DNA from 4 places in the Pseudoalteromonas sp. SG44-8 genome. Region 3 is predicted to be linked to each of the others. Evidence: predicted binding sites of a transcription regulator. Region 3 holds the regulator's gene; each other region holds the start of a gene.
What was found. Region 3 encodes sigma-54, which starts transcription at its own class of promoters, with help from an activator protein. Its sites were predicted from a motif close to GTTGGCACGNNNNTNGNNT; they were not measured.

Region 1 (3,173 bases), on a different contig from region 3:
TCAACAGGAAAACCCTGCAAGTAATTGCCTTTAGCATCAACAATAAAGTTATCTTTATTAAGTTTAAATGCGCCTGCACGCGAATAAGTAAAATCTTGTGCCCCTAAATCTTGGCTCATGGCAAAGTAACCTTCACCTGTGATAGCTAAATCTAATGAGTTTTGAGTGAACTTTAGTGAACCTTGGTGAAACTGTTGTGCCACCATAGTTGTCTGTACACCATCACCATTTTTTGTCTTGCCTGAACTAAATACCGAAGATGCGTATACATCAGCAAATTCAGCACGTGACTCTTTAAAGCCTACCGTATTTACGTTAGCAATATTATTTGCTGTTACATCTAAGTCTTTTTGTGCGGCAGCAATGCCAGTTAATGCAATATTGAAGCTCATAATTCACCTCTAATCTGTCAATGTTTAGCCTGTGGCTAACTAATAATTAAAATTTTTACGCGATTTCTGCAACGTCAGCTAGCCTAACCGCACCTTCTTTAGTGTTTATAATAATGCCGTTTGCACCATTAATATTAACACTCTCGATATTCTTAAAAGTAGCTATAGGTAAAGCCGTGTACTCACCATTTAACTGCCCTTCAGCTTTAATTTTATATTCACCTGGTGGTAAACGTTCTTTATTATCATTCATGCCGTCCCACTCGAAACGGACAGCGCCCGCTGATTGCGCACCTAAATCAATACTACGCACCAACTGACCAGATGAATCTTCAATTCGTAGAAATAAGTTTTCTACAGGCTCTTCTGCAACCACGGTTCCTTTAGCGCTACCAACATCGTTTAGGTCTAATGTATTAGACTCTAGTAATGCTTGTTTACCCACTAAAGTCGATGCTTGTAGTGCTGAGTTAGATGTCATCGATGCGGCTAATGACTGAAAATTACTATTAAGGTTTGAGATACCTTCAGCCATGGTGAAACTTGTCATCTGCGCGATCATTTGATCATTGTCAGCTGGTTTGCTGGGATCTTGAAACGACAGTTGCTGTGTTAACAATGAGAAGAAATCTTCTTGGGTTAACGCATCACTTTTCTTATCACTGCTAACCTGTTTATCTTGCCACTTAATCGAATCTAAATAAGTTGACGATGTGCTGCTGATATCGTTACTCATAATCTTTCCTCAATTACCGCTGCCCAAGCAACAGTGTTTTACTTAACATTTGCTTCGCTGCATCAGCAACTTGCACATTGGTTTGATAAGAGCGTGAGGCAGAAATCATATTAGCCATTTCTTCAACGACATTAACGTTAGGTTTGTAGATATAACCGTTTTCATCCGCACTAGGATGATTAGGGTTATATTCAATTTGTAATGGTTTATTACTCTCTACAATACCTAACACTTTAACGCCAACAGACGACCCCTGAACATTACCGCTTGATTCTGATGCTTTCATCAGTTCAGCTGCAAAAACAGGGTGGCGCGCCCGGTAAGTTTTGTCTTGGCTTGAGCTAATGCTATTAGCATTTGAAATATTACTCGCGGTTGTGTTCAAACGCACATTTTGCGCACTCATACCACTACCTGAAATATCAAAAACGTTATATAAACTCATGCTTAGGCTCCTTGACTACCGAGGGCTTTTTTAAGGCCTTTAATTTTACTACTCATAAATTGCAGGCTTGCCTGATACTCTAATGAGTTCTTTGTATACAAGTTTCGTTCCACTTGTATATCAACCGAGTTGCCATCACCTGTATCTGCTTGATTTGGCGAGCGAAACATTTCACTATTACCAACATAACGACTGCCACCGGCAATGTGGTTTGGGTTAGTTGTTACCATGTTATTGCCGCCTTGTTGGTGGCTTTTTGCCGCTTTCAATGCTGAGGCAAAGTCGATGTCTTTCGCTTTATAGCCCGGCGTATCAGCATTAGCGATATTGGTTGCTAATAACTCAGCACGTTGCGAACGGATCAACATTGCATGAGGATGAACCCCAAATGCTTTATCAAAACTGATAGCCATAACCATCTCCAAAAAATTGACTTAAGATGATTAATGCAAAAGTTGAGCCAATTAGGTTGATGTTTTATGGTTCGTTTAATCATTTGATTTAAAAAGAAAAACGATGTGGAGCCACATCGTTTTATAGTATTCAAGATTCGGTTTTACCACCGATGAGATTTGAGTAACTTGTGTTTTAGCGCGTTAAATACGCTGGTAAGCTATTTCTTTTGATAAATAATACCTGGATTACAGCGTACCATGTCAAATTCGTCACTTAACCCTGACATAGACTCTGATGCGCCTAAAAATAAATACCCTTTAGGATTTAGTGCTTGAGCAAACTGAGCAATAATTTTGGCTTTAACCTCTGGTGCGAAATAAATCAGCACGTTGCGGCAAAAAATAATATCAAACTTGCCCATTAGCGCGTATGAATCTAATAAGTTAAGATGTCTAAAACTCACTAATTTTTTTATTGAGTCGTTTACTTGCGCCATGCCGTTGCCACTATCTTTAAAGAACTTTTTCCTGCGCTCTACCGACAGCCCTCTAGCTAGAGCAAGGGAGTCATATTCTGCATGCTTACACATATCTAACATAGTATTAGAAATATCAGTGCCGATTATCTGCGCGCCCATTTTTAATACACCCGGCTGTTTAGCTTGAAACTCAGCAACCGACATAGCAATAGAATATGGCTCTTGTCCCGATGAACTTGCCGCAGACCAAATTTTCAACGGACGACGTAACTCTTTATGTTCCGGAAATAACTTACTTTGCAATAGTTCAAACGGGTATTGATCCCGAAACCATAAAGTTTCATTGGTCGTCATAGCATCAACGACTGCGGCACGTAACTGCCGCTCATGCGGACTCAGTGTTTTACTAACCAATTGTGACAATGATTCAACATTAAAACGAACCATTAGCGGAGCAAGCCTGCTTTTGACTAAATAAAGCTTATTATCTCCCAGAACAATGCCACATTGTTGCTCTAAAAAAGAGCGAAACTGATCGTACTCGCTTTGCTGTAAATGCTTATTTTCCAAAGTAACACCGCCTTTTCAAATTAGTCACAATGAACCCATTTTTTCACTGCTGTAGCTAACTCATCCGGATTGAACTTAGCTATAAAGTCATCAGCACCCACTTTTTCAATCATCGCTTGATTGAATACACCGCTGAGCGATGTATGTAAAATAACA
Region 2 (3,173 bases), on a different contig from region 3:
TATTTGCTTATTCAAACTGCTAATATTTTGAATCAATGTATTCGCTTCATCAGAAAAAATTTCTAACTGCTCATTCACGATGTTTTTTTGATCAAATACAATGCCTGACAAACGATCCATTTGATCAATCAAATTTTCTGCATCTGTCATAACCAACGAACGTGCAACTGTTGATGATGGCTGATTTAAGCTTTCCTGCACATTGTTGAATAACGAATTCATACTGCTCGATAAGCTATTGGATTCTTGAGAAAACAAGCTATCAACCCGGCCTGCTTCTGTAACAAATTGATCAAAAAAGGTTTTATTTGAAGTATCGCGATTGAGCTGCTTTTGAGCAAATTCATTCAATAATCGATATGTTTCACCACGACCAACTTGATTGTCGATCATGGTCATATGCTCTGTACGCTCACGTACATAACCAACTGTATTTATATTGGCAATGTTTTTACTGGTCGTTTGTAGCAATTCTGAATTAGCGCGAACGCCTGAATTTGCAATGTCTAATAAATTAAACGACATCTTAATTTACTCCTTGGCGAACCAATGTTGTCGCCAGTGTTTTAAGTTCTGTACGATTAAGTACTTGCTTAATTTTTTCGGCATAATTGGGGTCTGTGGCATAACCGGCTTTTTGTAAAGAGTCTAAAAAAGCGGCCGGTTTTGCGGTATTTTGTAATGCTTCTTGGTAGCGTGGGTTTTCCGTTAAAAACTGCACAAAGTCATTCACGCTGTCTTTAATCGAATCATATGCTCTAAAGCTGGCTTGTCTTTTTACTGGTGTACCTTGCTCAAATTCGAGTGTCATTTTATTGGCTTTCTCACCCTGCCAGCTTCTATCTGATTTGATATTGAATAAGTTAAAGCTGCTGTTGCCATCACTTTTATTAATAATATGCTTACCCCAACCAGTCTCAAGAGCTGCTTGTGCAACCATCACAGCAGGGTTCAAACCAATTTTTTCAGCTGCTGTTTTTGCATGCTCCCAAACACTACTAATAAAATCTTCTGCATTTTCAAACTGAGGTTTTTGCGCTGTTGATGGGCTGCTATTGACAGCCTGAGTGTCAGCCGTGTTTTCAGTATTCGTAACTGTTGCACGTTGATCACTGGTAAAATCATCAACAGTACGCAGCACTGAACTAGGGGTAAAGTTTTTTCCATCAGGAGAAAGTTGTTGCACTATGAGATCGGCTAAACCCAATGACCCTTTTGAAGATAAATCAACTGATAACTGTTGATCATGCATTTCTTCAAAAAACTTTACACCACTGGAATTAAAAGGACTGTCTTCGTCTTCAAACGCTTCGTTTGCTTTACGCATACTTTTAAGAAGCATCTGCGTAAAAATAGATTCAAATTGTGCCGCTGCTTTTTTTAGCGCTTCTTTCGATGCTTCAGGCGAGGCACCACTTTTTAAGGCATCTTGACGTAACGTATTAAGATTGCCTAAATCAAAGAAGTTTTGTTTATCGAGATGATTAGTATCCATCAGCAATTTGACACAGTGATTAATAATATTATTAACAATGCAATAATTGAGCCAATGCGAGTTTGCGAGTTTGCGAGTTTGCGAGTTTGCGAAAGTATAAAAGCGTTGATTAATTATGCAAGTCAAGCCCCCCTAAATGCGAGTTAACGCAAACTTAGGGGGTCAATATGGTTAAATAACCACGAGTTGACCGCTGATGGCCCCCGCTTCTTTTAATGCTTCTAGTATTGCCATTAAGTCACCGGGCGCTGCGCCGACTTCGTTAATTGCCCGTACTAAATCGTCAAGACTAACACCTGGGTTGAATACAAAGGCTCGAGAATCATCTTCGTTAACATCAATAATACTTTGATTAGTAACGACCGTTTCCCCTTCACTTAATGCGTTAGGCTGAGATACATTTTGCTGTTCCGCAATCGTAACAGTCAAGCCACCATGGGTAATTGCCGCCGCTTGTAACTTTACATTTTTACCGATCACTATGGTACCAGTACGTGAATTAACGATAATTTTTGCCGAAGTATCCGCTGGTTTAAACTCTAAATTTTCAAGCGTAGATAAATAAGCAACACGCTGCGACGCATCACGCGGTGCAATAACACGTATTGAAGCGGCATCAAGTGCATGTGCACTGTCTGGGCCGATAAGTTCATTAATAGTTTGCTCTAAACGTTTAGCGGTAGTGAAATCTGGACGATTTAAATTAAAGGTTATGTAATCACCTTGCATAAAAGGACTTTTAATTGCCCGTTCAACCGTTGCGCCATTAGGAATACGCCCTACCGTAGGCGTGTTCATTACGATCTTACTACCATCGGCTCCTTCAACACCTAATCCACCAACAATTAAGCTACCTTGTGCGATAGCATAAGTATTCCCATCAACCCCTTTTAGAAAGGTTTGTAGTAATGTTCCGCCACGTAAGCTACCCGCACTACCTATTGACGATACAGTAATATCGATTGTCTGCCCTGGCTTCCTAAATGCAGGTAACTCAGCATGCACAGCAACCGCAGCTACATTTTTGATTTTGGGTTTTAAATTCGATGCCATGGTAATACCAAAACTATTTAGCATGGCTTTAAAGCTTTGTTCAGTAAAACGACTTTGCTCACCGGTGCCAGGTAAACCAACCACGAGACCATAACCAACCAGCTGGTTTGAGCGAACGCCTTCAACCATTGAGACATCTTTAATACGTTCAGCGCTTGCACTAAAGTGCCAACTTAATAAACATATACACAGCAACGCTTTCAAGCTATTCATATCAACATCCTTTAAAAAGGGAACAGAGAGCTGGTGAAGAATCGAGTTAACCACCCTGCCGTTTGAGTCTCTTGCATTTGCCCTTTACCAGAATATTGAATCCGAGCATTCGCGATTCTATTAGAGGTCACAGTATTATCTGCAGTAACATCTTGTGGGCGCACAAGTCCTTCCAGACGAATAAATTCTTCGCCGGTGTTTAAAGTCAGCCATTTTTCACCACGGATCACTAAATTACCATTAGGTAATACACGCATAACATTCACGGAAATATCACCAAATAAACTATTAGATTGGTTTGACTTAGTATCACCTTTGAATTTTGCACCGCTGCCCACACCAAACTGAATACTATCACCACCAATATTAACCGGTAGTCCGCCTAACCCAATGACAGGGTCTAAGCTGGCAT
Region 3 (3,173 bases):
GATAATATCGGTATTTTTGAAAAAAATGTTGAAATCATTCATGGTAACCGCCGTATCAAAGCGGATCGACTTGAAGTCCATAAGCGCGAAGATTTAGGCAATAACAAACAATTGCTTGTTGCAACTGGTAACCCTGCTTACTTTGAAGAAAAACAAACTGATGGCACAATAATGAGCGCCAGTGCTGATGAAGTCCGTTACGATGTCGCCAAGCGCTATTTAACTTTAATTGGTAATGCACAAGTCACTCAAGCAGGTCAAAAAATTAATGCCAAAAGCATTACCTATGATATGGACCAACAGCTGATCAGTGCTGAAAAAGGCGCAAGCTCAAACGATCGCGTACACACTATTTTGGTACCTGTTGACAGTAAAAAAGACAAACCTAAAGGGCAGCCATGAGTATATTAAAAGCTGAATTTTTAGCAAAAAGCTATAAAGGTCGCCAAGTTGTAAAAAGCGTGGGTTTAGAAGTTAGCGCAGGCAGCATTGTTGGCTTACTGGGTCCTAATGGCGCAGGTAAAACCACCACTTTTTATATGATTGTGGGTTTAGTACCTAGCGACAAAGGTAAAATAAGTATTGATGATAATGACATCACTTTACTGCCAATGCACAGTCGCGCACGGTTAGGGATTGGCTACTTACCACAAGAATCATCCATCTTTCGTAAGTTAACTGTTTATCAAAACCTGATGGCTATTTTAGAAACTCGTAAAGAGCTGAATAAACAAGCCAGAGAAGAAGCACTAGACAGCTTACTTGATGAGTTTAGCATTCAACATATTCGCGACAGCCAAGGTATGGCATTATCTGGTGGTGAACGTCGTCGAGTTGAAATTGCACGCGCTTTAGCCGCAAATCCAAAATTTATCTTACTTGATGAGCCTTTTGCTGGCGTTGATCCTATTTCAGTGTTAGATATAAAGAAGATTATTGAACACCTTAAAAACCGTGGTATTGGCGTACTTATTACCGACCACAATGTACGAGAAACCCTTGATGTTTGTGAAAAAGCCTACATAGTTTCTCATGGGGAGTTAATTGCATCAGGTACCCCTGAGCATGTACTTGCCGACCAAACAGTCCGCGATGTTTACCTGGGCGAGCAATTTAGGCTATAAAGCCACGCTCGGCTAAGTATCTGCTAGACTTAACGATGATAACAATAAAAGGATTGTTAGAGATACATGAGGCAATCACTCCAGCTGCGCATGGGCCAGCAACTTACAATGACACCACAGCTGCAACAAGCAATTCGCTTATTGCAACTCAGTACATTGGATCTCCAGCAAGAAATTCAAGAAGCACTCGACAGCAATCCATTGTTAGAGCTAGAAGAGCATGAATATTCAGACGACACGGCTGGTAAAAACGAACAAAAACAAGACAACGATGACTTAACTGTTAGTGCATCAGCAGACGACAAGCCCAGCGAATATGAACAAGAAAGTAGCGAAGCATTAAGTAAAGAGACTTTAAGTGACGAAATGGCTATGGACGTCACCTGGGACGAATACATGAGTGCTGCGCCAAATACGTCATCCGGCCCAATGCCTGAAGATGAGTCAATTTATCAAGGTGCTTCAACTGAAACCCTGCACGAATATCTGATGTGGCAATTACAGCTCACACCTTTTAGTCCAACCGATGAAGCTATTGCCATTGCGATTGTTGAAGCTGTTGACGATTCAGGTATTTTAACCTTGAGCTGCGAAGACATCGCAGAGAGCTTAAATCAAGGTAATAACGAAGAAGAAATCGAACTAGACGAAGTGCAAGCAGTGTTAAAACGCATTCAGTTATTTGACCCTGTTGGTATTGCTGCGCGCAGCCTACAAGAATGTTTATGTATTCAATTAAATCAATTTGATCCTGCAACTCCTTGGATTAGCGAGACTAAAATGATTTTAACTGATCATATCGATTTATTAGCTAGTCGTGACTATCGCACTTTGATGAAAAAGACTAAGCTTAAAGAAGATGAGCTGAAAGAAGTAATGACATTGATCCACAGCCTTAATCCAAAGCCTGCGGATACTATAGTACGCGAAGAATCAGAGTATGTTATACCTGATGTTTCGGTGAAAAAAATTAAAGGTCGCTGGGTGGTTGAACTTAATCCAGACAGCATGCCAAAAATTAGAGTGAACAGCCAATATGCGGCAATGTCACGCTCAGTAAAATCAAGCACTGACAGCCAATTTATACGTTCGCATTTGCAAGAAGCTAAATGGTTTATTAAAAGCCTAGAAAGTCGTAACGAGACGTTACTCAAAGTAACTAACTGCATTGTAAAACAACAGCAGGGATTCTTTGAGCATGGCCCTGAAGCAATGCGACCTATGGTACTAAACGACGTTGCTGAAATGGTTGAGATGCACGAATCAACAATCTCTCGCGTAACGACACAAAAGTACATGCATACCCCCCGTGGTATTTTTGAGTTAAAGTATTTTTTCTCAAGTCATGTAAGCACTGAGAACGGCGGCGAATGCTCTTCGACAGCTATTCGAGCATTGATCAGAAAATTGATCAGTGCAGAAAACTCAGCGAAACCATTGAGTGATAGTAAGATTGCAGATATATTGGCAGAGCAAGGTATCAAAGTAGCTAGACGGACTATTGCAAAATACCGCGAGTCGCTGGCTATTCCACCGTCAAATCAACGTAAAAGTTTGATTTAAGGCGTAAAATCACAAGAGGAAAATGCTTATGCAACTAAATTTAACTGGTCGTCACGTAGAAATTACTGATTCATTAAGAGACTATGTAAACAATAAGTTTGCCAAGCTTGAAAGGCATTTTGATCATATCAATAATGTCCATGTTATTCTTGATGTAGAAAAACTAAGCCAAAAAGCAGAGGCCACATTACATGTCAGTGGCGCTGAATTATTTGCCTCGACTGAGCACCAAGACATGTATGCAGCTATTGACGGACTAATCGATAAACTTGATCGTCAAGTAATTAAACACAAAGAGAAGCACGCTCGACACTAACACTATGAAATTAAGCTCACTTATTTGTCAGGACTGCAGTAAAGCTGCGGTCCTTTTTAATAGCAAAAAACGGATCATTGAATTTATAAGCCAATTGGCTCATGAACAGCTCCCTCAGCTATCACAACAAGAAATCCTCAACGCACTACTGTCGAGAGAAAAACTAGGTA
Region 4 (3,173 bases), on a different contig from region 3:
TTGAGGCCCCCCCAAACTCATACTGGTCACTGTTGCCCCAGCGGCTTGACATTGACTGATAGCTGCAACAAGGTCAGAACCATATGCCCATCTTCCTTGGTCGTTAAATACCTTAACAATGTGTAAACCCAATTGGCCCGAAGAATTAACCCCAACAACACCCTGACCATTTCCACCTAACGCTGCAATAGTACCCGCAACATGTGTACCATGGCCGTTACCATCGTTATACCAATTACCTGTATCATTAGCGCCATAACCATCACTGCCAGTGACGCCTGTATTTGGTAAGTCAGGATGATTTAGTGTGTAGCCAGTATCCATAATACATACTTTTTGACTGCCAGTTAGGTTATCTGAAAGTTGTTGAGCTTGAACCATAGTAATACCATATGGGGTGCTTTCGGCCATTAAATAACGCTTTGGATCCACTTCTATACTGGCTACATCGCTACTTTGTAATAAACGAGCTTTTTGATCCGCCGTTAAAACCACCGCCATTGCGTTAATATCAGGCAAGCTTTGTAGTACTTCAACATTAGCTTGAGTAGCAACATCGCTCATCAAGCTTACTTTAATATTATTAATCTGCGCTTTACTTTGAGCAAACGCAGTATGTAGAGCAGTCGTTTGCTCAGATAAATGCACAATAAAACGCTCTGACTCTACTTGCTCAGCGATTGCAGAACCAGCTGTTGATAACAAAATAGCACTCGCTAATGCCGTTATTTTGAATGTTGGGGTTTTCGACGCTTTCATTTAAAAATCCTTGGATGTTAGTTTAAAGAGAACTGAATTAACAAATAATTCACATCAATTTAATAAAAACACCTAAAGACAACGCTGTCAATAAACCGAGTACAGTTGTTTACCCATAGAAAGTAGAGCAATTAATCTATTGTAATTAAAGAAAATATTTTTAATTAGATGGCTATACAGTAACTAAACCACATGCCTTTGATTTACTTGAGTTCAATGATTTTTGTAAAATAAATGTTACAGTTAATTTTATATCATATTGTTCTAAAAAAACAAAAAAAAGGAACAAATAAATCTAAAGTAATTAAAAATTACCGTATTTTTTACTCAGTTGAATGTAAAAAACTCCTAAATAGTTTACAACAATTTTAAATTATCAATATATTTCAATGACTTAATCTTGGAATGAATATTGTAACACTAGGGTTACTAGTCACTAAATAAATATAATAGACGTTATGGGAGGAATCATGAATCGCTTCAAATTAACTATGTCATTAGTATGCTGTATATTTTCACTCGCCTGCACAATACAAGTCAGTGCGGCCACCAGCACAATTATGATCAGCAGCGTTTCTCCTCAACCGACATTACAACAGACTATAACTCATAAACTGCGCAGCAATCCAAACCTACACCTCTCGCAACTACAAGTGCACGTTAATGGCAACAAAGTAGCCCTGTACGGTATAACCGAAACCGGCTTTGAACGCGCACTGGCACAAAAGTTTTTAGAAAATACCCAAGGTGTGGCAATTATTGAAAATAAAATGCAGGTTAAAGTAGCTAGATAGAAGATTAAAAATTGATTTGCAAGGCTCTACTATTTAAAGACAAGATAAGCATTACTGTGCTTGCTCAACATATAAAAACATCACCAACACACCGCAATGCACAATAAGGTATTTAATAGAAATAGAACTGCTTTGTTGTGTTATCGCTAGTGCAATTAAACTCACTGCTGAGTTTAATTGGCAATTTTATGCGTTTAACACAAATGTGAGAAACACTAATCTACAGATGAATTTTTATGATTTACTCAACTGCTTTAATTTTAACGATACCAAACTTAATGAGGCCAAAATATCCGATCTCGGCAACTACCACTACAGGCAGAACTATTTTTAACCAATAGTTTGGTGAACCGTAAAACATCGCCAGTATAGTCACTGCAATAGATGAAATAATTAGGGCTGCAATACCGCCACTAACCTTATCAATTCGCACTGGCTCCTTACAATTTGAGCACTTTACTTTCAAGGGATTCATGGTGTTTAAAACTGCCATAAAAGAAATACTGGCACTACAATTATTACACTTACTCATTACTAACTCTCAGTTGGTTTAATAAAGAAATCTTTGGCATCGCTAAAATACAAAGCCCATGCAGCGAACAATGGATATATAGCTTTATTTATAATATTTGAAAATGAAAAAACAGCGTTACTTTCTAATGAAACGATAAGTGAATCACCCGCATATAAAAATACGTAAAGAAAAACTACAGAGAAAAACAAATGTAATCCTTTTGAATTTCTTTTAAATATTTGCCACATAGCAATTATTTGGATCGTAACAGCAATTGACCAAATAACTAAACTGATAATACCTAAAGTTGGGTCATCAGAAATAAACACCAGTAAAGCTGATGCGATAAAAGGCCAAAGACCATAACAAAAGAAACAAAGGATAACTGTTCCATAAACCATGATTTCTTTCATCCAGATACCTTAATTCCCTTTAAAATATATTGCCGCGCGCAACAGCGAACAAATCTACGCAGAGGAGTGATTGTCTAGCCCAAATGACATAGTTAACTAACTCATTGTATACAATTTAATAATGCCTAAGTAAGTTATATTAAACCACTCAACTTATAGCACTTATACATTATTTAAAAGCTAACGAGTATTTAGAATTACTCTTTCTATTCAAACATCAAAAAAGAACTAACTTTATTTACATTCAATCACTTAATCAAGCATTAATAGTAAATCGTAATTAGATAACTGTTTATCTAATTTGCAGATACGCAAAGTTACTAATGACCATAAAGCTCAAAATTCATTTTGGCAATAATAGCGACTTACAAATCCCAGCTAAACGCATACTTATGGTTTAGCTGGGATTTATCTGTAATAAAATTAGAAATTGCGTATTTCTACCGTTGAATTATTAAACTCAAATTTATTAATTTTGCCGCATTGAGCAACATGATTAGTACTAGCATAAGGGGGGTTTGCTTGCGCGATATTGCCCTCCCAGCCCTGACCATTTTTAATAAACGCTTTTACCTCAAACCATCCATTAACCGCTTTGCTGCAATCCATATCAACATCAAGCAGCCAATAATGTTCACCCCAAATATTCAGTGGTGTAACACCAAAGCCATCATTAGCAACGGTTTTTTCTGC

Region 1: a site for sigma-54 is predicted at 2,020-2,038, ahead of flgB (flagellar basal body rod protein FlgB). Genes of this name have one in related genera too.
Region 2: a site for sigma-54 is predicted at 1,533-1,551, ahead of flgJ (flagellar assembly peptidoglycan hydrolase FlgJ). Genes of this name have one in related genera too.
Region 4: a site for sigma-54 is predicted at 1,159-1,177, ahead of H5163_RS19910 (BON domain-containing protein). Genes of this name have one in related genera too.

Annotation. Positions count from the first base shown of each region.
Region 1 covers NZ_JACJEQ010000007.1:172,982-176,154, forward strand. Annotated here, with positions in the region: gene flgE (flagellar hook protein FlgE) at 1-392, opposite strand, end outside; gene H5163_RS08505 (flagellar hook assembly protein FlgD) at 448-1,128, opposite strand; gene flgC (flagellar basal body rod protein FlgC) at 1,142-1,573, opposite strand; gene flgB (flagellar basal body rod protein FlgB) at 1,576-1,986, opposite strand; gene H5163_RS08520 (protein-glutamate O-methyltransferase CheR) at 2,187-3,017, opposite strand; gene H5163_RS08525 (chemotaxis protein) at 3,038-3,173, opposite strand, start outside.
Region 2 covers NZ_JACJEQ010000007.1:166,798-169,970, forward strand. Annotated here, with positions in the region: gene flgK (flagellar hook-associated protein FlgK) at 1-525, opposite strand, end outside; gene flgJ (flagellar assembly peptidoglycan hydrolase FlgJ) at 527-1,495, opposite strand; gene H5163_RS08480 (flagellar basal body P-ring protein FlgI) at 1,667-2,761, opposite strand; gene flgH (flagellar basal body L-ring protein FlgH) at 2,773-3,173, opposite strand, start outside.
Region 3 covers NZ_JACJEQ010000036.1:24,243-27,415, reverse strand. Annotated here, with positions in the region: gene lptA (lipopolysaccharide transport periplasmic protein LptA) at 1-402, shown strand, start outside; gene lptB (LPS export ABC transporter ATP-binding protein) at 399-1,124, shown strand; gene H5163_RS18895 (RNA polymerase factor sigma-54) at 1,191-2,687, shown strand; gene hpf (ribosome hibernation promoting factor) at 2,716-3,003, shown strand; gene ptsN (PTS IIA-like nitrogen regulatory protein PtsN) at 3,008-3,173, shown strand, end outside.
Region 4 covers NZ_JACJEQ010000043.1:7,101-10,273, forward strand. Annotated here, with positions in the region: gene H5163_RS19905 (S8 family serine peptidase) at 1-759, opposite strand, end outside; gene H5163_RS19910 (BON domain-containing protein) at 1,230-1,553, shown strand; gene H5163_RS19915 (hypothetical protein) at 1,795-1,986, opposite strand; gene H5163_RS19920 (hypothetical protein) at 2,088-2,480, opposite strand; gene H5163_RS19925 (alpha-amylase family protein) at 2,904-3,173, opposite strand, start outside.